4 regions of the Cytobacillus sp. FSL W7-1323 genome follow, and region 1 is predicted to be linked to each of the others. Evidence: riboswitches for the same ligand, from Rfam matches in the RefSeq annotation. Region 1 holds a riboswitch; each other region holds the start of a gene.

What was found. A riboswitch is a leader RNA that binds a small molecule or an ion and turns the genes downstream of it on or off. The one in region 1 is predicted to bind S-adenosylmethionine.
Positions count from the first base shown of each region.
Region 2: it holds a riboswitch for S-adenosylmethionine, as region 1 does, so the genes downstream of both, MKX67_RS07370 (PLP-dependent aspartate aminotransferase family protein) here and MKX67_RS01925 (O-acetylhomoserine aminocarboxypropyltransferase/cysteine synthase family protein) in region 1, are expected to answer to the same signal.
Region 3: it holds a riboswitch for S-adenosylmethionine, as region 1 does, so the genes downstream of both, metE (5-methyltetrahydropteroyltriglutamate--homocysteine S-methyltransferase) here and MKX67_RS01925 (O-acetylhomoserine aminocarboxypropyltransferase/cysteine synthase family protein) in region 1, are expected to answer to the same signal.
Region 4: it holds a riboswitch for S-adenosylmethionine, as region 1 does, so the genes downstream of both, MKX67_RS07825 (alpha/beta fold hydrolase) here and MKX67_RS01925 (O-acetylhomoserine aminocarboxypropyltransferase/cysteine synthase family protein) in region 1, are expected to answer to the same signal.

Region 1 covers NZ_CP151998.1:356,103-363,922, reverse strand. Annotated here, with positions in the region: gene MKX67_RS01950 (glucosaminidase domain-containing protein) at 1-787, opposite strand, end outside; gene MKX67_RS01945 (MFS transporter) at 841-2,046, opposite strand; gene MKX67_RS01940 (DUF3231 family protein) at 2,177-3,175, opposite strand; gene MKX67_RS01935 (Parvovirus coat protein VP1-like protein) at 3,305-3,571, opposite strand; gene MKX67_RS01930 (DUF1648 domain-containing protein) at 3,732-4,226, opposite strand; gene MKX67_RS01925 (O-acetylhomoserine aminocarboxypropyltransferase/cysteine synthase family protein) at 4,561-5,838, opposite strand; SAM riboswitch class I at 6,126-6,217, opposite strand; gene MKX67_RS01920 (hypothetical protein) at 6,305-6,703, opposite strand; gene MKX67_RS01915 (hypothetical protein) at 7,070-7,195, opposite strand; gene MKX67_RS01910 (IclR family transcriptional regulator) at 7,200-7,820, opposite strand, start outside.
Region 2 covers NZ_CP151998.1:1,409,750-1,417,569, forward strand. Annotated here, with positions in the region: gene MKX67_RS07345 (PrkA family serine protein kinase) at 1-572, shown strand, start outside; gene MKX67_RS07350 (hypothetical protein) at 637-801, shown strand; gene yhbH (sporulation protein YhbH) at 1,110-2,282, shown strand; gene MKX67_RS07360 (MBL fold metallo-hydrolase) at 2,550-3,500, shown strand; gene MKX67_RS07365 (CoA pyrophosphatase) at 3,534-4,160, shown strand; SAM riboswitch class I at 4,227-4,327, shown strand; SAM riboswitch class I at 4,509-4,619, shown strand; gene MKX67_RS07370 (PLP-dependent aspartate aminotransferase family protein) at 4,696-6,495, shown strand; gene MKX67_RS07375 (aliphatic sulfonate ABC transporter substrate-binding protein) at 6,520-7,512, shown strand; gene MKX67_RS07380 (ABC transporter permease) at 7,534-7,820, shown strand, end outside.
Region 3 covers NZ_CP151998.1:237,642-245,461, reverse strand. Annotated here, with positions in the region: gene MKX67_RS01295 (nucleotide sugar dehydrogenase) at 1-1,112, opposite strand, end outside; partial or broken gene MKX67_RS01290 (glycosyltransferase family 2 protein) at 1,575-2,615, opposite strand; gene MKX67_RS01285 (DNA-binding protein) at 2,898-3,185, shown strand; SAM riboswitch class I at 3,260-3,372, shown strand; cobalamin riboswitch at 3,426-3,606, shown strand; gene metE (5-methyltetrahydropteroyltriglutamate--homocysteine S-methyltransferase) at 3,754-6,054, shown strand; gene MKX67_RS01275 (hypothetical protein) at 6,075-6,365, opposite strand; gene MKX67_RS01270 (anti sigma factor C-terminal domain-containing protein) at 6,626-7,489, opposite strand; gene MKX67_RS01265 (sigma-70 family RNA polymerase sigma factor) at 7,476-7,820, opposite strand, start outside.
Region 4 covers NZ_CP151998.1:1,508,363-1,516,182, reverse strand. Annotated here, with positions in the region: gene MKX67_RS07860 (enoyl-CoA hydratase-related protein) at 32-808, opposite strand; gene MKX67_RS07855 (alpha/beta hydrolase) at 961-1,764, opposite strand; gene ssuE (NADPH-dependent FMN reductase) at 1,972-2,520, opposite strand; gene MKX67_RS07845 (LLM class flavin-dependent oxidoreductase) at 2,534-3,910, opposite strand; gene MKX67_RS07840 (hypothetical protein) at 3,924-4,244, opposite strand; gene MKX67_RS07835 (YezD family protein) at 4,277-4,444, opposite strand; gene MKX67_RS07830 (hypothetical protein) at 4,465-4,614, opposite strand; gene MKX67_RS07825 (alpha/beta fold hydrolase) at 4,607-5,395, opposite strand; SAM riboswitch class I at 5,653-5,755, opposite strand; gene MKX67_RS07820 (MetQ/NlpA family ABC transporter substrate-binding protein) at 5,839-6,654, opposite strand; gene MKX67_RS07815 (LLM class flavin-dependent oxidoreductase) at 6,672-7,820, opposite strand, start outside.

The sequences.
Region 1 (7,820 bases):
CTGTCTTGATTATTTGTCCGACAGTAATCAAGTGAGGATTATGAATATGATTGATTTTTTGCAAGCTACTGACACTTGTATCGTGCACAGCTGCTATTTTTGAAAGCGTATCGCCAGATTTGACTGTATAGCTAAACTCTACCTCCTCTAATTGATTTAGGTTCACCCAAGATCCTGGCATACCTTCCACTTTTGATAGATTAAATATTTCTCCTACCTTTTTAAAAATATAATAACTCCCTGCCTTGTACAGGGACTTTTCTCGTATCTCTTTCTTTGCATCTTCAACCGTTACATAACCTTTTTTGTCCCTTGATAAATGATATTTAGGATTAGTATCATATTGTAGTAATTGATAAGTCTCAATGATACGAATGATTTTTTTGCTATAATCAGGATCTGTCGCATAACCTGATAACTGCACCTGCTCAGCAGCTTTTTTGTAATCTTTTTCTTCTAAAATAGCAAGGTATTTTTTTCGATCCCAAGATACACCATTCTTATAAAGCTTTGCTAAGTCCTCAATTGACTCCTCCCATGAAGGGTACTTTCTAAATGCCGCTACCGTTGTAACCATTTGCCCATCTATAAATTCTTTAGTCAACATCTTTACCGACTGTCCGTTATACTCACCCTTTATACCGAACAAATTATTACCTTCTATTGCCAATTTACTCTTCCCATGATTAGATTCATGCATAGCTTGTGCAATCACTAGTGAAGGCAGTATGTGATATTGTTTAGCTATTTTCTTTGCTAACGGAACGATCGCTTCAATAAAGTTCAAAATAAACACCTCTTTTTCACACTCTATTCCTAACAAGATGCTTTGCTAGGGCTTTATTTCTGTTTCTTGTATTTTAAAATATAATACAAAGAAAATAAGAAAATACTAGAAATAACAAACCCAGTCCCACCTAATAATCCAAGCAAGCGATTAGGCATCCATACAGTGGCAAGCCCAGCTAAAAACATAGAGATACCTATCATTGTATTAGAAATCGTTGTAAATAGACCAAATATAAGTCCACTCTTATCTTTAGGTGTCTCTCTCATTAGCATCGTATCAAAGCAGGTGTTACATAATCCAGAGAAAAACGCGGCCGTTATTAAAAAAACAATGGCCATCCAAACTTGTTGTGACTGGCTTAATAAGATAATACAAAATCCTTCGAACATCAGTGCAATTAAGGCGATTCTCATTAGATGATTTTGCAATTTCTCTGCTACAGGAAAGCTTAGCATTAAACCAATTCCTAATGAACCATAGAATATGCCGACACCAACATCTCCTAAATGAAATTCTTGAACTGCATACACACTTAATAACACATTATCAATGCCATTAAATAGAGGAATTAACAGTTCTGATAGAAAAATGATTAATAATAAACTCGAATGAAAAATAACATCTTTAACGATGAAGAATGAACCTTTCTTCTTATTTTTGGACATTGATTCCTCAGTTCTTTCTCTATCAAGAACGCGCAATTTAGCTAACAAAACAGCAGCAATTAAAAAGGAAGCACCATTTACGAAAAAGGTAAAATTAGCACCGAATAAAGAAGTGACCACTCCACCTGAAAACGACCCTCCAATAAGAACAACTCCTACCATTACTTGTTCAAGGCTATTAACTTTTATCATATTTTTTTCCTTCACCATCAACGGAATGGCAGATTTTCTTGTTGGTGCATAAATGGCTTCACCTGCTGCTAAGAAAAAACTCGACAAATAAACGATCCAGACAGATGAAACATCATTTACAAACACAAACGACAAAGCAAACAGGATACGTCCTAAATCTGTGCAGACTAATATTTTCCTCCGTGAAAAACGGTCTGCCATCAATCCTCCTAGTGGGCCAAATAACAGAAACGGAATGACTCTTATCGCTAAAGCAAGACCAACAGCAAGGCCAGATCCTGTTACTTGCAATAACAGTGCTAACAACGCAACTTGACTAAATCGATCACCTATTCCATTGAGAACACCCGCAAAGAATAAGCGCGCATAGTCTTTCTCTTCTTTTAATATGGAGATCATTCTCGTCCCCTCCTCATATAATTAGATAATCATCTAATTTGATGTTAATCTAATATATGAATAATCGCAATCTTTATTTCAAAAAAAAAAGGAAAGTGCTTCATTACGAAACAAACTTTCCAATCAATTTTTATTCTCTCAAATTATTTACACTCATTCTTGGGGGCTCCTCTAACCATCCATTATCGATCATAATTCTTATATTTTCTCTAATAAACAACATGATATCTTTTACAAATAAACCTAATTTGATGTTGATGTCATCTCTTAAGCTAAAGCCTGCACCAAATCCTTGACTACCGAGACCGAAATTACTTAACAAAAAGGTTAGATACATCATTAATTTATCAGAAAATGGTGGAATGTTAGACTTAGTAAGCGATAACCCATGAATTGTCGGCACCCTAATATCATCCTTAATTAGGATGTCATATGTTCCCTCCAAAATATCCTTGCTGAGCTCTTTCCCTTTAATAAAATAGTCCTTCACTTCTGTATGAACTGCCGTTTGAGCAAATCCTGTCATAAGCATCATGCCAACTGTATTCGTTTGAATAGACTGGTTTAAATAACTAAACTCAATCGTATTAATATCTCTTTTGTCACCAAACAGGCGATAACCTTTTGTATAATTTATATCTGAGACGAAGTCGACCGTTGTAGGGACATTAATCAAATTAGGTAATGGGTAATACCCCTCGTCAACCGCATAATTTAAGAACTTTTGATAATATTTCTGCGTTACATTTGTCATCTCACGATATAAATCAATAATATCATTTCGGTAGGACGTTGCTATATGAAGGGTGTATAGTCCCATGCTAATTTCCTTTAACACCATACACAAAAGAATATCAAATCCCTCTCCAAAAATTTTAGGAGCTTTCAAGTTCACATCGGCATTAGTGAAGCCTTGAGGTATAACAGCACCCTCATCATTAAATATCTGTTCAATACGGTGGACATTTGGCTCTAACTCAGACCATAAACCTTGCATAAGCTTTTTCGCTTTTTTATCCTCGGACACTTCTATAAAATGTTCTAAAACCCTTAATATCATTGTTTTCTTCTGATAAGTAATCCACAGTGCACCAATTTCTGTAGATGTCATTTTACTTCGATTGACCATTCTGTCACCTACTTTTATAAAATAACCATTCTTGTGACTAAGTTTTGCTATTCTCCTACTAAATATTCCCTTTATATCAAAAAAGCTAGAGGACAGGGATAGTCGTTCCCTTACCTCCAGCTTTCTAAATTATCCCCAAAGCATACGAAAACGCATAGCTGCATCAATTACTCTAGCTGTCGCTCCTTCATGCCTGGATGCATACTTCTTTCGATTGACACAATCAATTAACATTTGATCACATTGATAACAATGGCCATATCGATCAATGCAGGCATCATGTTTCTGACAACAAGAATCCACATAATTGATGGGCTTGCCTGGACCGCTACAACCCGGGCCACAATACCGATAACCTCCAGGCAAACAAAAACCTTTTTTATTAAACCTGTTCACTATTTTCACCTTCTTATCCTTTTATATATATTACAAACAGTAAGTCCATTTCGCCTGTGACCTTACCTAATAGGGGAATATTTTTTTATCAATTTATTTCAGTGCTTATTGGTCAAATAACATAAAAAAGCCAACCTATCCAAAAAGGATAAGTTGGCAACTATTGAATTCGACTAAACTTAATCAAAGTAAATATAATTGGAACTATCGTGGCAAGTAAAAACACTGGCAGAAACCAAATGCTTAAAGAGTCCGCCCATCCTAATGCTACTCTAATGGATTGTATAAGTATAAAGCCGAATAATGCGAGGCAAATATTCTTTATGACATTTAGCATTTTTCTACTCGTTAAGTAAAATGCGGCTGCATTTGATTCATTGATGCGTGCAGGGTAATTATGAATATGAGGAAACCGTTCAAATATCCCCATCATGAACCATAGAAACACGCCGATAATTGGTAAGATAAATAATTCATATTTAGAACCCCACCGATCAACTTCCCCTGAAGCATTGTAATGACCCGGTACTTGTTCAGGTATAGCTGACCAAGAAACAACTAAGAATACAATCGACCCAATGAATACAATAAGACCAAGTATGTCGCATCCCCATTCCCATTTAGTACGAGGCAATTTAAGTACTGGTCTATCCATACCCCATTCCTCCTCTTTCCGTTCGTCTTTTTAATACATACGAAGGAAAGATAAAAAGGTTTCATCCATTAGATAATCAAAGGCAACTAGTTCATACAGGGAATTACGCGATGGCTCTATCCCCCTTTTCATGAAAGGAAACAGGCGCGTCGTAATGGTAAGATATCAGTGTTGATGGCTCTGTTTGAGAAAAATATTGTCATTCATACTGTATGAGGTGAATCGCCTGAGACATGCGATCAACAAAGTATATGGTAAAGGAATAAAGAATGGTTCTTTGATAAGCAGTTTAACTTCACACTTTTCACCCTTTATAATGCAAATCGTAATAAACCTACGTACATTGTTTTAACGCTTGCGTGATATCAGCCATCACATCTACAGGATCCTCTAAGCCAACAGAAAGGCGGATCATTTCGGGACTCACACCCGCCTCCGCTTGTTGTCCAGGTGAAAGACGAGCATGTGTTGTACTCGCTGGATGAATAATGAGCGTTTTCGCGTCACCAACATTTGCTAAATGTGATACCAGCTTTAGTGAGTTGATAAACCTTTTAGCTGTACTGATTCCCCCTTTGATGCCAAATGTAAAGATTGCACCTGCCCCACTCGGAAAATACTTTTTCCCGAGATGATATTGTGGATGGCTTTCTAACCCAGGGTAGTTCACCCAAGAAATATGAGGTAACTCTCCTAACCGTTTAGCCAAAACTTGTGCATTAGCGACTTGCTTTTCTACTCTGACACTTAATGACTCCAGACCTTGAATAAATAACCAGCTATTGAAGGCAGACAGCGTTGCCCCTAAGTCATGGCCAAGTTCAAATCTTGCTTTAAGAATAAAAGCTTTTTCCCTAGAAATTTCAACATAGCTGCGATTACCAATAGCAGGCTTTTTCTCATTAAAGGAAGGAAATCTTTCGTTACTCCATTCGAATCTTCCTCCATCTACAATCACCCCACCGATTGCCGTACCATGTCCACCAATAAATTTAGTTGCTGAATGAACGACTATATCCGCGCCAAATGCAAGTGGTTTTAGTAAAAATGGCGTAGTAAATGTATTATCTACTACTAATGGTAGGCCGTGACGTTTCGCTATCTCACTTAACTTTTCTAAATGGGCTACCTCCATATTCGGGTTGCCAATTGTCTCTGTGAAAATCGCCTTTGTCCTTTTATTAATTTTTCCTTCTAAAGATGTAAAGTCCGTCCCATCAACAAAATGAACATTGATACCGAATTTACTAAACGTTTCTGCAAATAAATGGTAGGTACCACCATAAAGAGCCTGTGTAGAAACTATCTCATCGCCTGCTCTTGCAAGTGTTAAAAGGGCAATGGAAATCGCTGCTTGCCCAGATGAAACAGCAAATGAGGCTACGCCACCTTCTAACTGTGCCATTCTCTCCTCAAACACTGCATTGGTTGGATTTGCATTCCTTGAATAAATAAAGCCAGGCTCTTGCATCTGAAATAAGCTTGCTGCATGATCGGTATCTTCAAACACATAGGATGAAGTCATGTATATTGGTACGGCTCTCGACTTTGTAACAGGATCTGGCACTTGCCCCCCATGAAGCGCTATTGTATCAAACTGGTGATGATTCATTTTTCATTCTCCTCTCACATTTCACTTATAATAAACAAACTCGACTCGGAACCATCTATCAGTGATGAGCTTTTGAATATGCCAGCACAATGGTTGTTTTTTCATAAATTGAATTTGAAACATCAATTTTTTATGTCCAACACCTTTTTTCAAGAGCAGAAAAAAGACCACTTTCAATAAAAAGAGATTGTACTCTTCCATCGAAAGCCGCCTTTAGTCGTCTAATCGGCATAGATAAAGCCCCTCTTGCTAAAGAAGAGGGGCTCACGATATATCGCCATATCCTCAACTTATCTATCTTGGAATTAGCACCGTTACCTAGTTTTGGTCGGTTGCTGAGGCTTCAAAGGGCCAGTCCCTCCACCTCTCTTGATAAATTGAATTTTTTAAATTTTAAGAGTCATTAATTATTAATCAGAATAACCTTATCATCCGGCGCTGTCAACAGCTTTTTATAATAAATCTTTTATGCAGCACAAAGTCTTTCTTTTGCCTTTATTACTGACACCCAATATTCAACTGGAGATACAAAGGATTGCAAATAATTCAGCTCTTTATTATACATAAGAGCCTCCACTAAAAGATAAACAGACGTATCATTTAAATCGTTAACAATCATATCAAGCAAAGTTGCTTTCATATTCATAATATCTTCATAATCATCGATGATAGCTAACTTATCATCTAAATATGAAAGAAAAGCTTGTAAATGAACAACCTCTTCTTGTAATTCCTTCCACCCTTTATCCTCAGCTAATACGTTTACATAATTAACAAATTGATTGTACTCTTCATGACTATCTCTTTTAATTTTCTCTGCTAATATATCAAAAAATACATGATTGGACATATCCTTGCTGTTCACTATTAGAGCACCACCTTTACTATTTATATAAAATTATAGACCTTCTCTTTTAAATATTCAATAAAATCACATGAAACTATTTTCAATTAAGGAGTCGGGTGGTGTGTAGTTTTAGTCTAAATTAAACCAAGTAGCTGGGATATAAGGGGGATACAATAATTTCTAATTTTTCTTACGCATTTGAATGAAAGGTGAAATCACCCTTCCACTACTAGATGCATATCCAGCTATTTATGTAAGCTTTGTTTTGCCCTTTTACCCGGCTCATACTTCAATTTGATTCTTTGTTAGCCTTGTTCCTCTCTTTTACATGGCTCATACTTCAATTTGATTCTTTGTTAGCTTCGTTTCTCTCTTTTACATGGCTCATACTTCGATTTGCTTCTTTTTAGCTTCGTTTTGCTCTTTTACATGGACCATAACTAAATCTCTTTTAGCTATGGCAAATAACTTTCCCTTCGATGCAACCGCCTCATATAGAGTAGGATTCAATCATTCAGCCCCTCGCTCGATAGCCAAATTGTGCAGAGATTTCTTTTCCTACTTTTATAATAGATTGACTTTTATCTGCAGAGGGGTCTTTTGGAATCGACTCTGAGAAACCAACTACTGTTATCGCACTTAATAATTCTTGATTGTAATTAAAGATTGGTATAGACACAGAAGATACAGTAGGAATCAAAGGCTCCTTAGCAAAGGCAATCCGTTCCTGCCTTACGCGGTTGATTTCTTCTACCGCATTCCCTTTTCCTTCTTTCCCCATAACCTTAATCCAATCTTTAGTTGTTGCTGAATCAAGGAAGCTCTCGAATATTTTCCCAGTCGATGAAAGCGGTGGTAAAAGTGAACCGAGCTGTGCACCAATATTATAGGCATGTCCCGGGTTCCATATTTTCGAGATAATTGGACCATTATATGTCCACGTAGTTAATAGGCACGTATTGTCTAGTTGATGACTTAAATCCTTCAAATAGGGTAGAACACGTGAAATCACATCTTCCTGCCCTATAGCTGCCACCCCATATTCAATTAATTTACTTCCAAGTTGATATTGTCCATTATGTTTGTCCTTGTATAGAATGTCTAATTCCGTAAAAGTGTTCAAGTATTTATAAAG
Region 2 (7,820 bases), 1.1 Mb from region 1:
GATTAGATCAACATCCATCCATTACTGCTGAACTGAAAGAACGATATTTGAACTTTATTTCACTTGCTCGAAAAGAATACGATGAAATTGCGAAGAAAGAAGTGCAAAAGGCATTTGTTTACTCTTATGAAGAATCAGCGAAAACATTAATGGAGAATTACCTTGATAATGTTGAGGCTTATTGCAATAAGGCTAAACTAAGAGACCCACTTACTGGAGAAGAAATCAATCCAGATGAAAAACTAATGCGCTCGATTGAGGAGCAAATCGGGATTTCAGAAAATGCTAAAAAAGCATTTCGTGAAGAAATTCTCATTCGTATTAGTGCTTATGCTAGAAAAGGTAAACGATTTGATTATAATTCGCATGATCGCCTGCGTGAAGCTATTCAAAAGAAATTATTTGCTGACTTAAAGGATGTCGTCAAAATTACAACTTCTTCAAAAACACCGGATGAACAACAATTGAAGAAGATTAATGAAGTAGTCGCACGTCTTATTGATGAACATGGCTATAATTCCACATCTGCAAATGATTTACTTCGTTATGTGGGTAGTCTATTAAATAGGTAAACCGTCCAGTCTATTGTTTAAAAAAGACAGAAATAGGGTATTTAATCAATAGAGGTGACGAATAATGTCAAAAGAAGAAAAAGTACCGGAAAATAGCTCAATGGCAAGCAATGAAGAAGAAATAGAAACTCTTGGAAAAGAAATGGAACAAATGAAATCGAAAGAAGAATTGAAAGAAATGCAAAAAACACCTGATCCTAAACAGGAAGTCGGTAAGCAAAAATCATAAAAGCTACAAACAATGAAAAAAGCAATGGACCCCATTGCTTTTTTCATTATATTCATATTTTGTATTAGTTGAACGATGGATGATAGATAGTAATCGCCCAACTTTAATAATTGTCTAAATAATATGTAAATAATTCTGTTTTAAAGCATAGGATAGAGTAATCAACATTTTTTGAACCTAGCTATAAGTAAATATTTTCAGGTTAGCAATGGACACTCGTCATATTGTATGTTTTTGGGTGAGATATGTGAATGAATTCCGTAAAATCCTTAAAGTTTTTTATAAACAAAAAAGGAGGGCAAATGAGAATGACCGAAAAAAATCAAAACCATCAGTTTGTCGTGTCACAGGAAGATTGGTCCCTCCATCGTAAAGGGCATGATGATCAACAACGCCATCAAGAAAAAGTACAGGATGCCATCAGAAACAATTTACCTGACCTGATTACAGAAGAAAACATTGTCATGTCCAATGGTCGTGATGTCGTTAAAATACCGATTCGTTCCTTAGATGAATATAAAATTCGCTACAATTATGATAAGAATAAGCATGTCGGTCAAGGTGATGGCGATAGTCAAGTTGGTGATGTAGTAGCGAGAGATGGGTCAGGTCAGAAAGGGCAAGGTAAAGGGCAAGGTGCAGGGGATCAAGCGGGTGAGGATTACTTTGAAGCAGAAGTCTCTTTAATGGAAATTGAGGAAGCGTTATTTAAACAATTGGAGCTACCGAACTTAAAGAAAAAGGAACAAGATCAAATTGTCGTTGAGAATATTGAATTTAATGATATTCGCAAAACTGGTCTTATGGGGAATATAGATAAAAAGAGAACAATGATGTCAGCTTTTAAGCGAAATGCGATGCACGGGAAATCAGCTTTTCACCCCATTTATCAAGAAGACTTAAAGTTCAAGACTTGGAATGAAGTCGTGAAGCCTGAATCGAAAGCAGTTGTGCTAGCAATGATGGATACAAGTGGTTCGATGGGTATCTGGGAGAAATATATGGCGAGAAGTTTCTTCTTTTGGATGACTCGGTTTTTACGAACGAAATATGAAACGGTAGAAATTGAATTTATTGCGCATCATACAGAAGCAAAGGTAGTATCAGAAGAAGATTTCTTTTCTAAAGGAGAAAGTGGCGGCACAATCTGTTCGTCTGCTTATCGTAAAGCATTGGAGTTAATTGATCAAAAGTATAACCCAGTCAGATATAATATATATCCATTCCATTTCTCAGATGGGGATAATTTAACTTCAGATAATGCAAGATGTGTAAAACTTGTTGAAGAGTTAATGAAAGTATCAAGTATGTTTGGCTACGGGGAAGTGAATCAATATAACCGCCATTCCACTTTAATGTCAGCATACAAAAATATAAAAAATGATTTGTTCCGTTATTATATTTTAAAGCAGAAGGCTGATGTATTCCATGCGATGAAAGGCTTTTTTAAAGAACAAGAACAGAAGGAAAAGTTGGCTTAATGAGAGCCTGTTTTGAAAGGTTCGCAACTAAGTTCTGAAGTGTAATAGCTTACTTACGAGCGTTTCGGAGGCAGGGTTTTGAAAAATGATGAGAACAAAGCAATCGAGCTTTTTAGTTATATCACAGCGATTGATGCTGTGTTTTTTTTTGCTCAACTGACTTAGCCCTATGTAGATTTGAGCACTTTTATCTGTAATTCTTTTAAGTAGCTCTCTACATCTACTTATGTCATAATTTTCATAAAGAGTAATATGGAGGGGTTTCCTTTGCACAAAATTCAAGATTTAGGTAATGATATTAAACTGATTGATTTAATGGATTTACAAACACCTGAGCGTACGGGGGCGTATATATTAGGTGCTGAAGAATTAACAGTGATTGAAACAAGTGCTAGTCCTTCGATTCCCCATCTTATAGAAGGAATGCAGGAATTGAACATTAACCTTGAAGACATCAAGCATATTATTGTCACTCATGTACATTTAGACCATGCTGGGGGAACTGGTTTGTTCTTAGAACAATGTCCAGAAGCAAAAGTATATGTTCATCCAAGAGGTAAACGGCATTTAGCTGACCCTAGTAAATTAATTGCTGGTGCTAGAATGGTATATGGCGATGATTTTGATCAACTATTTAATCCGATTGTGCCAATTGATGAGAAGAGATTAGTCGCGATGGAAGAGGGACAATCATTGGATATCGGTGGGCGTTTGTTAACTTTCTATGATACCCCTGGCCATGCAAAGCACCACTTTTCAATCCATGATTCGAAAAGTAATGGCTTCTTTACTGGCGATACAATTGGCGTATTTTATCCTAACATAGCAAGAAAAGGTTATCCATTAGTTCTGCCATCGACTTCTCCTAATCAATTTAATCCAGAGGCGATGTTATCTTCTGTTGAAAAAATCGAATCACTTCAACCACAACATATCTTTTTTGGGCATTATGGTGAGGGCCCTGAACCAAAGGATGTTTTTACTCAAATTCGTTATTGGTTACCTATATTTACTTCAGTTGCAGATGACGTTTTTCTCCAAGGAAATGACATAATAAAAATGCAAGAAGCCATACAATCGGAATTGTTGGAACAAGTAAAACATTATTTATTAACAGCGCACGATGTTGAACTTAGTGCAGAGGATAAGAAGCTAATAGGCTTAGATTTAAATGTCTGCACAATGGGGATGATTGATAGATTGCAGAAAGTGAAATAAAGATTTAAGTCGTGTGGTTTGGAGGTAATTAACATGGATTTGGAAGAAATAAGATCAGAGATACAGCATCGTCAATCAGATATATTGGGTAGCTCCAGATTGGTTAAATTCGCTGTTCTTCTTCCCCTAATAGAAAAAGATGGAGAAATACATATTTTGTTTGAAGTACGGTCTTTATCTATGAGAAGACAGCCAGGGGAAATTTGCTTTCCTGGGGGGAAAATGGATCAAGACGATGTGGATTTAATAGAGACGGCAAAAAGGGAGACCAGTGAAGAGTTAGGTATCCCAATTGGAGAAGTCTCTGTTTTTTCAGAACTTGATTATGTAGTGACACCTTATGATACAGTGATTTATCCGTTTGTAGGCACAATAGAGAGCATCAGTGATCTTAAGCTAAATCCAGAGGAAGTGGATCAAATTTTCACAGTACCACTTGCTTATTTTTTGAAAGAGGGACCATCTATTCATTATATTGAGATGAAGCCAGAGCCTAATAGTAGCTTTCCCTATCATCTCATTCCTAATGGGGAAAAATATAAATGGCAAACGCGGAGGATGCAAGAAATTTTTTATACTTATAAAGGTCATGTGATATGGGGGTTAACAGCTAAGATACTGTATCATTTTTTGACGCTTATCCAGGATGAAAATAAATAAATTTTCAAAATGTTATTGACGATTCCCTATAAAAGGGTATATGATGTTAAACAAATAAATATGAACTTCTTATCCAGAGAGGCGGAGGGACTGACCCAGAGAAGCCTCGGCAACCAGCAATCTTTTGTATGGTGCTAATTTCAGAGGATATTATCCAAAGATAAGGAGAAGGTGAGCTCGTTAATTCAAAGCCCTTCTGCCTCTTCTAGGTAGAAGGGCTTTTTATGTGATAGAGCTAATATTTTATTGGAATATAAAATATATTCAGATTTCATATTGACGACAAATCATTTTTTGGATATAATTCTATTTGTAATTAAAGTATTAACGCTTTAAAAAATAAAATATTTCTTATCGAGAGTGACGGAGGGATCAGGCCCTATGAAGTCCGGCAACCTTCAAGCAATTGCTTGAAAAGGTGCTAAATCCTGCAGGCAGTAAATGTCTGGAAGATAAGATGAGGCAACCCCCTCTTCTTATGAAGAGGGGGTTATTTATTTTAATCATCCGACTAAAAAGTAGAGGAGAGTATATAATGACGAATCAATTTAACACTTATGATGATGAGACGATTTTATTACATGGAGGTCAATCACCAGACCCGACAACGGGATCTCGTGCAGTTCCTATTTATCAAACAAGTTCATATGTTTTTCATAATACAGACCATGCGCAAAGCCTATTTTCATTAGATGAGACGGGAAATATCTATTCACGAATCGGTAATCCAACGGTAGATGTATTAGAAAAACGTATTGCTTTATTAGAAGATGGGGTAGCGGCAGTAGCGACTTCATCTGGAATGGCAGCTATAGCTCTTTCAATTATGAATATTGCCCAAGCGGGTGATGAGATTGTTGCAGCGTCGAACCTTTATGGTGGAACATATAATCTTTTTGCCATAACACTTCCGAAATATGGGATTAAAGTTCATTTTGTTGATGGATCTGACCCTGAGAATTACCGTAAAGCGATTACGCCAAAAACTAAGGCTTTATATGGAGAGATTATTGGGAACCCAAGTCTTCATGTCCTAGATGTAGAGGCAGTTGCAAATATTGCTCATGATAATGATATTCCCCTTATTATTGATAATACTTTCGCTTCACCTTATCTTTGCAAACCAATCCAATGGGGAGCAGATATTGTCATTCATTCGGCAACAAAATGGATTGGTGGTCATGGAACAACAATTGGCGGACTTGTAGTTGATGGCGGACGATTTAATTGGAATCATGATAAGTTTCCTGGTTTTACTCAGCCAGATCCAAGTTATAACGGTATTGTTTATGCGAATGAGTTTGGTACACTCGCTTTTAGTACAAAACTTCGTGTTCAGTTGCTGCGCGATTTTGGGTCATCTTTAAGCCCACATAGTGCATTTCTTTTACTCCAAGGATTGGAAACACTCCATTTACGTATAGAGAAACATACGGAAAATGCAGCGAAGATAGCCCATTTCTTAAACGCTCATCCAGCTGTCGATTGGGTCGCATATCCAGGTTTAGCAGAGCATCCAGCGCATGAACTCGCGAAGAAATATTTAAACACTGGCTTCGGTTCCATTGTGAACTTCGGTATTAAAGGTGGCCGAGATGCGGGTAAAAAAGTGATAGATACAATTGCATTGTGGTCTCATGTAGCCAATGTAGGTGATGCGAAGTCACTCATTATTCATCCGGCTTCAACCACACATCAACAGTTAAGTGCAGAAGATTTAATTAAAAGCGGTGTAAGTGAGGAACTCATACGTTTATCAGTTGGGATTGAATCGGTTAGAGATTTAACCAATGACTTAGATCAAGCCTTCTATGAAGCGACTGGTATTTCTTCGAAGGGAGAACAAAAAGGAGAAACAGCAGTAAATGATGAAGGTGTTATTCGATGGGCATTACAATCATCCTCATTAAAAGAAGATGTGGATGGCAAAGAACTGCAAAGAGCAAAAAGGATAGCTGTTGTTGGATTAAGTGGAAATCCTGCTAGACCAAGTTACCGTTTAGCAAGAAAAATGCAAAGATTAGGTTATCAAATCGTGCCAGTTAATCCAAGAGAAACAGAAGTATTAGGTGAACAGGCATATCCAAATTTAAAATCCATTCCTTTTACCATTGATATTGTGCAAGTATTTAGAAGCCCTGAAGCTGCGATAGAAGTGGCGAAAGAGGCAGTAGAAATCCAACCGAAAGTTTTCTGGCTACAAGAAGGTGTCATTTCACCAAAAGCAGTTGAAATAGCAAAAGAAGCCGGACTTGAAGTGGTACAAAATCGCTGCACATATAAAGAGGCACAGAGATTAAGAGGTTCTATTGTAACCTTTGCTTGTGAAATTTAAAACCGAGATTGAGGAGAGTCATCGATGAAAAAATGGTTCGTATTTTTAATTGTCGTTTTATCAATTGGATTCATTAGTGCTTGCGGAGATAGTGAGGCAAGCACTGATGATAGTAATGACGAAGGAAAACCAGAAAAAATTGTTTTAGACTATGCCTATTATTCTCCAACAAGTGTAGTTTTAAAGAAATTCGGCTGGGCAGAAGAAGCGTTTGCCGAAGATGATATTGATGTTGAGTTTGTCCTCAGTCAAGGAAGTAATAAGGCACTTGAGTTTCTTAATAGTAGCAGTGTTGATTTTGGCTCAACTGCAGGTGCAGCGGCATTAATTGCAAAAGCAAATGGTGCTCCAATTGAATCAGTCTATATATACTCAAAACCAGAATGGACGGCATTAGTTGCACCGAAAGAATCAGCTATCAAATCAGTTGAAGACTTGAAGGGAAAGAAAGTAGCAGCAACGATTGGAACAGATCCATATATCTTTTTACTGCGCTCATTAAATGAAGCCGGATTAACATCAGCGGATGTTGAAATCGTTAACTTGCAACATGCTGACGGTGGAACGGCATTAACAACAGGGCAAGTAGACGCTTGGGCTGGTTTAGATCCCCATATGGCTAAATTAGAACTTGAAGCAGACACAGAATTTATTTATCGAAATATCGATTTTAACACTTATGGCACATTAAATGTGAGAAGCGAATTTGCTGAGAAGTATCCTGAACAAGTGAAAAAAGTAATTGAGCTTTATGAAAAAGCTCGTACATGGGTATTAGAAAATCCTGAAGAAGCGGCAGAGATACTGGCAGAAGAAGCACAAATCACCCTAGAGGTAGCGAAAAAAGAATTAGAGAGAAATGACTTTAATGAACCAATACCTGGTGAAGTGCAAATAGAAGCATTAAATGCTGCTGGTGAGGTTTTAAAAGAAGAAGGCATTATTAAGAGTGATGACGTAGGTAAAGTGGTTGATGAATTAATAAACCCAGATTTCTCAACAGAGGTCATTCAATAGGGTTGGTAAAGGAGAATGAATATGAAGGAAGTCATAGCGATCCCCAAAGTAAATGAGGGTAAGGAGAAGCATAGAAAAATTAACCCTAGTATTCAAAGGGTATTACTTGGAAGTATCGTGCCAATCTTACTTATTCTTGCATGGGAGTACTTGAGTCGGATCGGTGTGTTCCCTCCTCATTTACTCCCGGCTCCATCAATCATTTTGCAATCACTTATGACAATGACGACAGATGGAAGTTTATGGACACATACGAGCATTACATTATATCGCCTTGTGCTTGGTTTCTTATTTGGCACTGCTGCAGC
Region 3 (7,820 bases), 120 kb from region 1:
AACGGAACAGATTGATAGCTTTTATTTTCAAGAACAACTGTTGGTACATAAGGATCGTGATAGTCTACCTGATAACCTTTTTGCAAGAGTTCGTTAAAAATTGTTAAAGCTGGGGATTCACGGACATCGTTCACATCCCTTTTATACGCTAGGCCAACAACAAGGATTGCCCCGGTCTCCCCTGCTAATTCAGCTTCTACTTTTTTGACGATTTTTTGAGGCATCGTATCATTAATTTCTCTTGCTGCTGCTACGAGCTGACTGCTTAAGCCGTATTGATTGAGCTTCCATTGTAAATATATCGGATCAACAGGGATACAATGTCCACCTATTCCCGGACCAGGCCAATAAGGAGTAAATCCAAATGGCTTTGTCGCAGCTGCCTGCAGGGCTTCATAAAAATCAATGTCTAATCGTTCACATAGCTCGTCCAACTCATTCACTAGTGAAATATTGACTAATCGCTGTGTATTTTCAAATAACTTAGCTAACTCTGCAACTTTCGGCGAGCTTACTGGCACAACTTCAGCAAAATACTTTGCATAAAACTGATCAATTTTCGCAAGAGAGCTCTCTGTTTGACCACTAATTACTTTTGGGATAGAGGCTAACGTATATTGCTTATTTGCAGGATCAATTCTCTCGGGTGAATAACATAAGTAGTAGTCTTCACCAGCTTTAAAGTGATGGCGTGTGAATATAGGCTCAATCACCTCTTCTACTGTTCCCGGATAAGTAGAGCTTTCATAAATAATCGTTTGTCCCGTCTGTAAATATTGGCAAAGATAGTTAGTAACGGCAATCATCGCTCTTAAATCCGGTTCATGATGTTCGTCAATTGGGGTTGGAACTGTGACGATGATATACTCAGCGGCTTTAAGCAAAGCTATAGCTGCATCCGTATGTTTTGGAATGAAATTTAGAACCGCTTGCAGCTCTTCATCTTTTACATCAGGAATATAACTGCTCCCTTGCTGTAATAACTCAATCTTATGAGTATCTTGATCGATGCCCGTTACATGACAGCCCTTTTTTGCTAAGTGGAGAGCCAGTGGGAGACCAACATAGCCGAGACCAATAACAGCAACTCTATCTATTTGACCTTGGAGCATGTCCCATTTTCGATTGCCATCTGTATAACCGCATCTCTGATTGAACGATAGTAAATATGAAAATGCTTCAATGTGGTCACCTAGAATCCGGTCAGTTGATTCGACCCGACCATCGGCTTGCCTGTGATGCTGTTTTCTAATTTTATTTGGCTTGACGACATCGACATAATGAATGGATTCGACTTTAAATCCTTTTAGAATTGCCTTTGCTTGAAATAACGGTGGAGACATTAATGTGAGGATACCAATCTCGTCAATCACTTTCCTGCTCATTGCATGTGGAATAGCAGTGAGAGAATTAACGGTGAGGTCCTCTCTTTTCAGTGCCATATTCAGAAGGTACTTAGCAGCACTCACAGAATGCAACGGATGGGCACGGTCGAGCAATATTTCTAAATCATTTAAAGCAATATCTGCCCCTTCTTCTACAGCATGTATAAAAGGGGTTAAATCTTCTGCTTTGATAACAAAATCACTATCTAAGAACAAACAGATATCTCCTGTACTGTGAAGCGCACCAATCGCTCTTGGAATGTTATGTCCGAGTGCCTGGTCAAACGCAATCACTTTCACACCTGACTTTTCTACCTTTTCCTTTGTTCGTTCATCTGCTCCATTTAACACAACAATGATTTCATCAATGCCTGCCTTCTTTACCTCAGCAATCACTTCAGCAATCGTATCCGGCTCCTTCCCTACAGGAATAATCGCACTATACTTCGCTCGTTTCTCTTCCTTTACCGAAAAGGCTTGTACATATTCCTTAAAAGATTGCCGATTTCGCCTGCCATCGTTTAAACCACCGCGATATCCTCTCTCTTCAATCAGTTGGGCCACTGCACGTAAATGGTCACCAATTATTAAACTTGTTGAAAATGAAAAAGAGGAGCCCGTAATCTTCTGTTGATGTTTCGGTCGAATCTTATTTGTAGCAATCACATCAATGGCTACTGGTGCACTCATCTTTAATTCTTTCATCACAGCTATACTATGAGCTAATGGCGGACAAGCTAAATTCTCCCAACCAATTGTATCAAGCGCTGATTTTTTCATCACATGAGGAACAGCGACTAAGGAATTAACGGATAACTCACCTTTACCTAAAAAATGATTAAGAGAGAACTTTGATACTGCTGTCGGATGTGGTCTAATGGGGCGCTTCATTGTCCAGCTTAAATCATTTAGGGCAATATCAGCCCCATCCTGAATGCCATCAAGCAGTGCTTGTAGCTCCTGTGCTCTAACGACAATATCACCATCAATAAAAAGAAGCGTATCTCCTTTTGCCTCCCTTGCACCAATTGCTCGTCCAATATCCACCCCTAGAGGTTCTTTATAAACAAGCTTTCTACATTCAAATGCTTCCGCTATTTTCTCCGATCCATCTGTTGAACCATTCAAAACAGCGATGATTTCATATGGCTCAATCTTCACTAACTCTTCTAAAACGGCTGACAACGTAGATTCTTCATTCTGAATGGGAATAATAACAGATAGATTCATAACACTTCACTTCTCTCCTTCAGCAAAATTAATAGTCTCCTTTGTGCTAACTATAGCCTTTTCCATCACAAACCCGAGAAAAACACTAAGTAATATCAATATATACAGCTTGGCCAATTTTGTTCTCGGACAAGTATACAATCTATGAAAGATGGTGCGATAGACAGGGTAGATTGGTTTAATTATGGGGGCATTGATCCGATTCGGCACTAAAAAATATATTATTACTATTCGTTAGGAGATGTTAAAGTAGATATATATGTATTTAAGGGGGAGTACAAATTGGAATTCGAGTTGAATTTTATTTGGATTGCCGCCGGTTTAGCATTACTTGGCTATTTCATAGGCAATGGGTTGAAGCAATTTAGTAGTAAAAATGAAGGTAATATGAATCATTTACTTGTGGAGCAAAGCCACCTTCATCTTTACTTTTATTTAAGTGAAGCTGACATGAAGGATCTATTACAGAAGCATCCTCACGCACCAAAAGTCATTCTTAATGGCAAGCATTATTACCATCTACATAAATTTCGCAAGTGGCTTGAATCTGATGATATATATCACTCATGAAGAATTTATTTTGACAGCTTCCATTTATTATGCTAATCTATCTGTAAAATTCAAAATATTATAAATATGTAATTCTCTTATTCAGAGAGGTGGAGGGACTGGCCCGATGAAACCCAGCAACCTTTAACAATTATTTGTTAAAAAGGTGCTAATTCCTGCAAAGTGTAATAGCTTTGGCAAATAAGAGAGGATAAAGACCTCTCTATTTTTAATTAGAGAGGTCTTTTGTATTTTCAAAACTTAATAACAAAGGCAACAGATGCATGATTGCTTAAAAGGGAAGCCCGGTGGAATGCCGGCACGGTCCCGCCACTGTGAAGGAGAGCGACTTATCATTGACCACTATTTCATAATAGAAATGGGAAGGGATAACGAGCGATAATCCGAAGTCAGGAGACCTGTCTGTTGTTTGCACTTAGACTCTACGGATGCATAGAGAGGAGTGATGAATACGTGTTGAGCAAATCAAATGGTCTCAACTCTAGTTAATATTGCGTATGAATCTCTCATTTAATAATAAATAGAGAGATTTTTTGTTGAGAAAATACAATCTAAAGGAGTGTTTAAATTGACTGAAGTAAAAAGCTCAAATGTAGGTTATCCAAGAATTGGCGAGAAGCGGGAGTGGAAGAAAGCTCTAGAACAATTTTGGAGTGGTAAGTTGAATAAAGAGACTTTTCTGCAACAAATGGAAGTCATTCGTTTATCCTCTCTCGAGAAACAAAAACAACTTGGCGTTGATCTCATCCCGGTTGGCGATTTCACACTGTATGATCATGTCCTTGATACAGCTGTGATGTTTGGACTTGTTCCTGAGCGTTTTACATACAGAGGTGGGAAGGTTGATATCGAAACGTATTTTGATATTGCCAGAGGGAACAAAGATGCCGTGGCAGCTGAAATGACCAAATGGTTTAACACAAACTATCACTACATCGTGCCAGAACTCAACAACCTCACGCCAACACTTGCTGAAAACCGGCCACTTGCCTTTTATAAAGAAGGAAAAGAGAAGCTTGAAATCGACGGGAAACCGGTTATCTTGGGCCCGATTACGTTTGTGAAATTATCAAAGGGCTATAAAGAAAGTGAATTCAAATCAATCGTCAATCAATTCGTTCCTCTTTATGCACAAATTTTAAAAGAATTACAGCAAGAAGGTGCCTTGTGGGTACAAATCGATGAACCTATTTTAGCAACTACCCTCACAGAAGAAGACATCTCACTCTATCAAGCAGTTTACCAAACATTACACCAGGCAGCACCACAGATAAATATCATTTTACAAACGTATTTTGAAAGCATCACTCATTTTGAAGCTGTTACCTCATTACCTGTGCAAGCGATCGGCCTTGATTTTGTCCATGATGCAGGTCAAAACCTCGCTTCTTTACAAAAATTCGGCTTCCCAAGTGATAAAGTATTAGCTGCAGGTCTCATCGATGGCCGTAATATCTGGGGCGCCAAACTTGATAATAAGCTCTCTCTTCTAGAAAAAATTACAGCAATTGTTCCGAAAGATCGCTTAATCATCCAGCCTTCATCCAGCTTATTGCATGTACCCGTTACAGTCAAAATTGAAGAAACACTAGATCATACATTAAAGACCGCACTCGCCTTTGCTGATGAAAAATTACAAGAAATCGTAGTGCTAACGAAAGGAATAAGAGAAGGAAAAGAGCAAATCCAAGATGAGATAAACGAGAGACGAACTGCTATCGAGGTGCTAAATCAATCTTCTATTAGAAACAATCAACAAGTACAAACAGCCATTCAAAACTTACCATCATCACTAGCAGAGCGCGAAGCACCTTATTCTGTTCGTCAAGCAACACAAAAAATAGCCTTCCAACTACCACTCCTACCTACAACAACGATTGGAAGCTTCCCACAAACACAGGAAGTGAGAAGAAATCGTTTAAAATGGCGTAAAGGAGAGTTAACTGCTACTGACTATCAAACATATATCAAAACGGAAATTAAAAAGTGGATTGATATTCAAGAAGAGCTAGGCCTTGATGTGTTTGTTCATGGCGAATTCGAGCGCACAGATATGGTCGAATACTTCGGTGAAAAATTAGCCGGATTCCAATTCACAAAATTCGGTTGGGTGCAGTCTTATGGCTCTCGTTGTGTCAAACCACCACTCATTTATGGAGATGTCTCATTTGAACAGCCAATGACAGTTGCAGAAACAGTCTATGCCCAGTCCTTAACAGATCACCCGGTAAAAGGTATGCTCACTGGTCCGATTACGATTTTAAACTGGTCATTTGTCCGCGACGATATCCCTCGTTACGAAGTCGCAAACCAAATTGCCCTTGCCCTTCGAGAAGAAGTAGAAGCACTAGAAGCAAATGGTATCCGGATGATTCAAGTAGACGAACCAGCCATTCGTGAAGGATTACCACTCAAACAAGAGAAGTGGGAAGATTATCTGAACGCTGCTGTTTATGCTTTTAGACTAGCCACCACTTCTGTCAGAAATGAAACACAAATTCATACGCATATGTGCTACTCCGATTTCGAAGACATTATCTCAAGCATTCAAGCACTCGACGCTGATGTCATCTCCATTGAAACATCAAGAAGCCACGGCGAACTCATTCACTCATTTGAAGAAAGCACCTACGAACAAGGTATCGGCTTAGGTGTATATGACATTCACAGCCCTCGGGTGCCACAACTCGACGAACTAACGAAAAACATCGACCGTGCCTTACAAGTACTAGACCCACAACTTTTCTGGATTAACCCTGACTGCGGCCTCAAAACAAGAGGCATGGACGAAACCGTCGCAGCCCTAACAGTCATGGTGCAAGCTGCCAAACTCTCGCGGGAAAAATTACTTGTAAAAAAAGGCGAATAAACAAACAGAAATCCGAACGATTATACATTCGTTCGGATTTCCTCGTTTAATAGTACAGTGTTTAGTTTCTTATCCATCTTCTTCTGATAAGAACCATGGTTAAATCTCTTTTCGTTAAATTCACCAATCACATTCCGTACCCGGACATTATGGATGATTAAGTTGCGATAAATCTCATTCTGCAAATAAGCATTAAACCAACTATAATCCTTTAACTTCCGCAGATTATTCGTCACATCTGCTTGCGTGACTTGTGTAATAAAAGGGGCGAAAGAAATAATACTTATCATATTTAGGAACAGCTTTTTCATAGTGGGTGCATCCTCTCTTATTTATTCACATTACTGTTGGTTGGGTATTTGTACCTTTTCGTTTACCAAATCAGAGATGATACTACGTCAAAACCAGTTCACATCCGCACTCAAAAAACGAGCACCACTAAAATCAAAACGACGAGGAGAAGCTCTAGACCATTTGCGGCCTCATCTTGCTTATTTTCATTAATTTTCTTCCGATATAACCTTTGTATCTTTCATTTGTAATTGTTATTCATACGAGTACCCCTTTTATCCTAATATTTATCAATCGTTACCCCTAAAACAGATGCCCTAATGATACTTATATCTCTAAACCTTTCCAACTCCTCTGGTGTGCCGCTTATCATGGCTCCACTAATTAGCGTTTCTGATTCATCGTTATAATAAGGATCGTCTTCTGAAACACCATATCCATAAGCGTTATCACCATTCAACACATGATGCAGGTCAGGATCTCCTTCTGTTGGTTTCGGTGTGTGCTCATTAACCCATAACCAGTCGATATTCTCCACACCCATGATATTACCCAATTCTTTAAGAGTCATCGGTTCATCAAATGATATTGCTACTTCTACTAATGTGTTTTTGTCGAGTCCTACAGCTATATCAATTTCCTGAGGTAAATAACTGTAGTTGATTCGAGGGTAATAAAAATCAACAATACGCTCATTATTCATTTGGTTGTACCGAACAACCCTTTTAGTTTCTTCATCTACCTTATTTCCTTCAGTTAAACCGCTCTCTCGACTAACAAGCTTTATTCTACCTATCGCTGGATATTCATTTGTCTCTTTATTCCAAACAAATTGTCTTCCTCCAATTTCCTTAAAATAGACCGTCTCACCAATGGCGCTAAAGAGATTATAATGAAAGGTAGTATTATGGCTGATAATACCTGCTCCTTTCGACCAACTGTTTAAATCCTCATCCATACCACTTTCTATTTTTTTATTGATAAGATATTGAACACCACTAAAAACTAAGAAGATTAAAATAAGAACGGATATCGTAGAAATTAAAAAATATAAACCAAATTGCTTCCATCTTGCCTTTCTTACTGAACGCCGGAATAGTGAATCACTAATAAAATCCATTTCATCCTTTTTATGATTCGTCATCACGTGCCTCCTCCAAACACTTCAATAATTTCTTTCGAGCGCGGTATAAATTAATCTTCACAGCGCCAATGCTTATCCCCAAAATGATAGCTATCTCCTCATATGTGAAATTTGATTGATATTTTAATAGTAGAATCTCTGCATAAAAAGGTTTTAACTGATTGAGTATACTAGACAATTCTCTCGCACGTTCTTTTGAGATAACTAGCGCCTCGGGGGTTTCCGTACTTTCCGGCTCACCACTATGTTCATCTAAATTAAAGTGGTATTTCTTATTTTTGCGACATTGGTCATAATGGTAATTCAATGCCACACGAATTAACCAACTTCG
Region 4 (7,820 bases), 1.2 Mb from region 1:
ACAAATAGTGGTTAAAGGGTTTTTTAAACAGTTAGTTTCCTTGGAAATTCGGCTTTCTTTTCTCTGCGAAGGCTTGTAATGCTTCCACTCTGTCTTTTGTTGGTAGTAACACTTCATAAGCTTTTCTTTCAATATGTAATCCTGTATGTAAGTCAGTATTCATTCCTTGTTTAACAGCAAACTTTGCTTGTTTAAGTGCGATTGGGCCATTATTAAGCATTTTACTCGCAAATTGTATGACTGTATCTAACAATATATCTTCATTACATACCTCATTTACGATACCGTATTGCTGTGCTTCTATGGCTGATAACCTCTTCGCTGTTAGTATTAATTCCATTGCTTTTGTTTCACCAATTAAGCGAGGAAGCCTCTGCGTCCCTCCTGCTCCAGGAATAATAGCTAGACCTGTTTCAGTTAAGCCTACCTTAGCAACATCCGCCGCAAATCTAAAATCACAACATAGAGCAAGCTCTAAACCGCCACCAAACGCAAAACCATTAATAGCTGCAATCGTCGGCTGAGGCAACTCTGCAATCATATTAAAAACGTCCCCCATTTTATATAGGTTTCGCCTTACTTCCTCATCGGTAAGATTTCTTCTTTCTTTTAGGTCTGCACCAACACTAAATGCACGATTGCCCGTCCCAGTTAAAATAACTACTCTCACCTCTGGGTTTGCTCGAACATTTTCTACTTGCTGTTGTAACTCAATTAACGTTTCATAATTAAATGCGTTTAACGCATCAGGACGATTTAATTTTATTGTAGCAATATAATCGTTGATATCTAATTGAATTTGTTCCATACTCTAGCTCCTTTTCTTTTTTAAAAAATATTCATAACAATATTCGCCACTAAATCATGAAAACCCTTTCAAATATAAAACAAAGCCATTCACCTTAAAAAATTACATAGGAAAAACTAGCCTTCCCTATGAAGAAAAGCTAGTTACCTTCTTTATAAACCTTTAATATAGTTATCTACGATTTTGTTAAAAACATCAGTTTCCTCTAGAAAAGGGCAATGACAACTTTCCTCAAATATATGCAGCTTTGCATTCGGTAAAGCATTTAAAAGATGCTTGCCTGCCGCTACTGGTATCAACTTTTCTTCCTTACCAAAGCATAGAAGTGTGGGAATGTCGTAATCGGGTAGAGAGCTACGATAATCAACGACTGATTGATCAAACAGAATGGCACTTGCAACGGAAGCAGGTAATCTTGTCGTTTCTTCAAGCATCCAATCTAGCTCGCTTAGACTTAATTCTTTTTTAAACATTAGTGGAATGAAGCCTTTTAAAAAGGCTTTTTGGTCTCTTTGCACTTCTCTCATAAAACTAGTTAAAGTCTCCATATCAAAGGCGCCTATTGAGAAATCAGGCCATTTAAAATCGGAGGCAAGTTCATCTACGATTACTGTCGATTTAATATGTTTATCACCAAATAACTTTAAGTACTCCCATATGACAAATGCCCCCATCGACCAGCCAACAAGGGTCACATTCTCTAGTTTTAAATTTGTGATAAATTGTCTAATATCTTCGGCATACTGTGCAATGGTATGGCCATGATGGATTTTTTCTGATTGACCATGTCCTCGTAAATCTGGTATTAACACACGATAATCAGTCTTAAAGTATTCTATCTGCTTTTCAAAGAATCGACCACTCATCCATACACCATGAATAAAAATGACTGGTTCACCATTACCTACATCTTCAAAATAAATACTTGTACCGTCACTTAATTTCATTATTGTCACATCATCAACCTCCATTTTAAAAAATTCAATAATAATATAATCTATGCCTCAATCTATAAAAGTAGTGGCAAAACAATAGCTAAAATTTATCTTCTCTTATTTATTATACAACTCTAAATTTTATAAAAATATTGTATCTCAAAGTTTTTTCAAACAATTAAAGGAGCCGAACAAACAGGAGTTGTTCGGCAAAAAATATATTTTCAGTTATTTTAGTTGTAACTCCTTTATAGACAATAAAGAATGCAGACGATTTAATTCTTTATCTAATCTTTCCTTTACATGATTTTCGACAATAAAACAATGTTCTTCTGTTCTTTCAATCTCTTTATCTAAAACATATACACCCTGAAGGACTGTTTCTGCTCCTAAACTGGATATAACTGGTTTCAATGCATAATCAATCATAAGTAAATGTCCGAATGAGCCCCCTATCACAAGCGGTAATACAGATTTATCAACGAAGCCTTTTTGAGGTAATAAATCCAAATAAGCTTTTAGTACACCTGTATAAGAGGCTTTAAATACTGGTGTTAATATAATTACAGCATCTGATTTTTCTACTTTTTCATTCGCTGCGATAATTGCTGGGCTATCAAATTTTGCATGAATTAAATCTTCAGCAGGTAGCTCCCTTACTGTAATTTGCTCATATGGCACGCCCTTTTTGTTTAAAAAAGCAATCGCTTCTTGCTCTAATCCGTTTAAACGGGAATTGTTTGATGTGCTTCCCGATATGATTACAACATTTGTCATCTTCAGATGCCTCCTATTTTGTAACTGTCAACTTACTAAATTTTTTACCATAATGATGCTCTGGCAAATGGTCATACCCAAATAAATTCTTTCTTAAAGTACCTTCTTCATACTCTCTTCTTACGAGCCCCCTATCTTGTAGGATTGGAATGACATGCTCAACGAACTCTTCGAATGTACCTGGAGTGACGGCATATGCAACGTTAAACCCGTCAACTCCTGTCTCTTCTTTCCATCCTTCTAATTGATCAGCAACAGAGTGTGCTGTACCAACAGCCACTTGACCCATCCCGCCAACACCAACAAATTTGGCAATGTCATCGACCGTCCAACTCTTTGTAGAATCTATATTCGTAAATGTTTCAACGATTGACTGAATGGCGTCATTTTTAACGTACTCGATTGGTTGATTTGCTTTATACTCTGAGAAGTCGATACCACTCCACCCCCCAAATAACGCTAATGATCCTTCATAACTAGCATGGTTTTGATAGTCCTCATACTTAACTCTAGCATCTTCCTCTGTTTCACCGATAATAGGCGTGACGAGAGAGAGAATCTTTACTTCACTGGGGTCTCTCCCCTCCGCTCTTACTGCTTCCCTAATTTTATCGACTATTACTTTACCGGCTTCTTTTGTGGGCACACTTATAAAGACCAACTCTGCATGTTTAGCAGCAAACTTTCTCCCTCTTGTAGATGCACCCGCTTGAAAAATAACCGGTGTCCTTTGCGGAGAAGGTTCACATAGATGTGCACCTGGCACCTTAAAATATTTCCCTTCATGGTTAATATCGTGAACTTTACTTGGATCTGTATAGAGCCCTTTTTCCTTGTCTAAAACCACTGCGTCGTCTTCCCAGCTTTGTTCCCACAGTTTATATGTGACATCTAAATATTCATCAGCTATCTCATAACGTTCATCATGGCTGATTTGTTGATCTAGTCCTATATTTAGTGCGGCACTATTTAAATAAGATGTGACAATATTCCAACCTATTCTTCCTTTTGTTAAATGATCGAGAGTGGACATCCTCCTTGCAAATACATATGGATGTTCAAAACTAGTTGAAACCGTTAGACCAAACCCTAAATGTTTTGTTACTTGCGCCATTATAGGAACAACGAAAGCAGGATCATTAACTGGCACTTGTACCCCTTGTTTAACCGCTGCTTCTCTAGAATTTTGATAAACATCATATGTACCAAGCACATCTGCCAGGAAAATGGCATCAAAACGTCCCTTTTCAAGTACTTGAGCCAAATGTGTCCAATATGATATGTCTTTATAAGTGGAAGATTGATCATCCTTATGTGTCCATAGTCCTGGTGATTGATGCCCAGCGCAGTTCATATCAAAAGCATTGAGGTACATTCTTTTCGCGGTCATTTTTAATTCTCCTTTAGTGATCATATTTTATAAAAAACTCATCAAGTGCTTTACTTAAACCACCTTTTCCAAATTTGATTCTCGTTTTATTGTTTCGATTTTCAATTTGATTCGAGGCAAAATCCAAAAACGCGATGACGAACAGTCTCCTAACAATTATTGAATGCAACCCTTTGTCATAAAGCGATTGTTCAACCGTATGGAAGATTCCTTTATTAATATTAAAAGATTGACAACACCATCTAATAAAGTGAAAGTCAGGTAGATTCAAGTACATGCAGCCTGATAGGTTTTTAGCTACATTGGGTGCTTGATTACTAATTGTTGACTGCATGTAACTCACTCCTTTTCATTTGCTCCATTCCATCATTTTTTATTTTGTTGTTTCTTTTTCAGAGCAAATCGTTTCTTCTCGGTAATGTCAATTTGGGTAATATCCCCTTCGTGTACAGTAATGGTGACACAACCATATTCGAGTTCCTTTAATGTTGTGAGAATGGTATGAATTTTATCTTGATCAATGTGTTTTTCCATAAAATTCTCCTTTATGGGACTTATTTTAGTCTTTTTACAAGCTCCTCTATTTCTGTAAGTGTTAACTGTTCTAATTCATGTCGCTTGAACTTTATTTCATCTATAGTAAGCATAAGGTTGATTAAGGTTTGTTTTCTCTTTGCTATCGCTTTTTGTAAAAACTTAGCCAACCTCTTTTCCCCCCCACTCGGTGTTCTTTTTTTCTTCATTCATCGTATCTAGAAATTCTGTTGTATCCTGAATAATTTTGGTCTGATCATAATCCATGGATGCTACATGGTATGAGTTGTAAAGGACTCGAAGCCATTTATGATCTGTTTGAATTTCGATAAAAATACGATCTGTATTCTCTGGAGGTACAACATGATCATGGATAGACTTAAAGCATAATATTGGGCAATGAATTTGAGATAAACTTTTTCCTGCGTCACTCATTACCTTTTGTAAAGAGTGAACTGCTTTTACCGGAATATTATCGTAAGTAATTTCATGTATAGTCGGATTTTTGATATCTGGGCTACCTTCGTCAATATAGTGTTTCTCATCGTAATATCTTAAATACTCGTAATCTGGTAATGTCAGTGCAGTATTAATTAGGATCAGACCATCCAGCTCTCCATATTTCTTAGCTAACAACAGCGCTAATGCACCGCCCATAGATTGACCTAAACAATAGACTTGTTTGCACTTCTCCTTTAATTGCTTATAAGCTGTAACAACATCATTGAACCAATCATCATAACCATATAACTCTAAATCTCTGCTTTTTGTTCCATGTCCCGTGAGCCTTGGGGCATGAACAGTAAAACCCCTATTTGCAAGTTCCGCACCCAAGTCCTCAATGCTCTGCGGTGTTCCAACAAAGCCATGAATGAGGAGAATACCAATGTCCCCACCTTCATAATAAAAAGAATCTGCACCTGGTATAACTGTTGATTCTACTCTTTTCATTTTTTCGTCCTCCTTTATATTGCAACATTTTGGTGGACAATGGTTGACTACCATTGCCGATTTTTCCCGTTGATGTAAATCTAGCTGCACTACTGCCTTTGGAGGTCCAATCAGCAACTTTAATTCCAACTTAACAAATAGGTTTAATCAGTTTAAAAACAGCATTTGTATAGAGGAGATCATCCCTTGGTGATTAAATCATGCAAAATAAAAAACCTCTTCTGACAAGAAGAGGTTAAAGTTCCGTTCTTTATCTCTCCTTATCTTTCAAGCAACAGCTTGCTGGAATTGGCACAGTGCAATAAATTGCCTGTTGCCGAGGCTTCAAAGGGCCAGTCCCTCCACCTCTCTGGATAAGAAAAATCATATTAAATTTTATATCATTTACTCTATAATATTTATCAATATTTGTCAATTTTTTTTTAAAAATTAAGATGATTTACTCATTCGCCCATCCATTCTGGCTTATGAAAACCTTTAAAGTTTTCTTCAATTACTTTTGCAAATTCCTCCGACTCTATGGCTTCAATGATATCCTTTGCCATTTGGGCGTCCTTATCTTCTTTACGAACAACAATCCTATTTTGGATTTCCTCAGGAATTTGATCCCGATAAATTGCTGTTGTTAAATCTAATCCTGCAGCAACCGCAAAGTTACCATTAACAGCAGCAAGATCAACTGATTCAAGAGACCTTGGCAGTTGGGCTGCATCTACTTCATGGAATTTCAAATTTTTCGGGTTAGATAATACATCATTTACTGTTGCATTGACTGGGTTTATATCATCTTTCAATTCTATTAAACCAGCATCACGCGCAACTGTTAATCCTCTCGCTAAGTTTGTAGGATCATTAGCAATGGCCATCGTGCTGCCATCTTTCACTTCTTCAAGGGAGTTGAATTTTTCTGAATAAATACCAATTGGAGCTGTAGGAACAGAAATAATATCTACTAGATCCATCCCTTTTTCAGTGTTAAAATTCTCTAAGTACACTTTATGTTGAAATAAATTACCATCCAAATCTCCACTATCTAAAGCAATATTCGGTTGAACATAATCATTAAATTCCTTTACTTCTACTTTGTACCCTTTTTCCTCAAGTAGTGGTGCTACACCTTGCTCAAGCATATCACTATAAGGAACTGTCGCCCCTAAGACCATCTCTTTCTTTTCTTCGCCGGATGAACCTGATGTCCCACATGCACTTAAAACAGTGCAACCAGTCAGTACAAAAAATAATAACCAAACTTTTCTCATACCCTTCACCTCTTATTTTAATTATTTATCTTTTCACCTTTACGATATTTACTTCCTGGATGACCACTCGGTAAAAGGGGCGAGCCATGAGTAAAAAGCTTTTCTCTTAACGTACCCTTTTTGTATTCCTTTTTATATAAACCACGTTCTTGTAGAATCGGAATAACAAGCTCAATAAAATCTTCCAAATCTGCTGGCGTTACTAAATGATTTAAATTAAAACCATCGACACCAGAGGCTTCAAACTGATATTGAATTTGGTCTGCTACTTCTGATGGATTGCCGACAATTATATTGTCTCTATCTAATCCTTCTAGTTTTGAAATCGCTTCTTTAATCGATAGTTTTTTCTTCGCATCTTTCGTTAATGAAGCAGCTTTATAATGCCCATGCTCTGTAGCTTTAAATTCAAATGGGTTATCTAACTCATCCTTTGTAAATTCCGCAACATTATAACCGCTTGCGCCCCCAAACTGTGCTTTCGCTGCATCTGCACTCCATAATTGGTTGTATTCAGCAAATTTCTCTTCCGCTTCTTCAGTTGTCTTACCTACGATGACTGTTAGGAAAGTGAATATTTTAATATCTTCCGGATTCCTGCCATATTCTTCCGCTTGTTTTCGAATATCCTCTGTATAATTTCTTACTCTTTCAGGTGTTGGCCCACCTACAAATACACATTCTGCATGTTTTGCTGCAAAAGCACGTCCTTTAGGAGAAGTCCCTGCTTGATATAAAACAGGTGTTCTTTGTTGTGACGGTTCTGTTAAATGCGGTCCTTCGACATCAAAATATTCTCCTTTATGGTGAATTTCATGGATTTTCTTACGGTCGATTAATACCCCTTGTTCTGTATCTTCTATCACTGCTCCATCTTCCCAGCTTGATTCCCACAGTTTATAAACGACATCCATATATTCATCGGCAATTTCATAACGCTTATCGTGTTTGATCATATCTTTGAAACCAAAATTTCTTGCTGCATTAGGAAGATAAGAAGTAACGATATTCCATGCCACTCTTCCTTTTGTCAAATGATCTAATGTGGAAAACCGTCTTGCCTGCCCAAAAGGTGGCTCATATGTTGTACTCACCGTTAATGCAAATGACAGATGCTCTGTCACTGCTGCCATAGCAGGGATGACAAACGCCCCATCATTAACAGG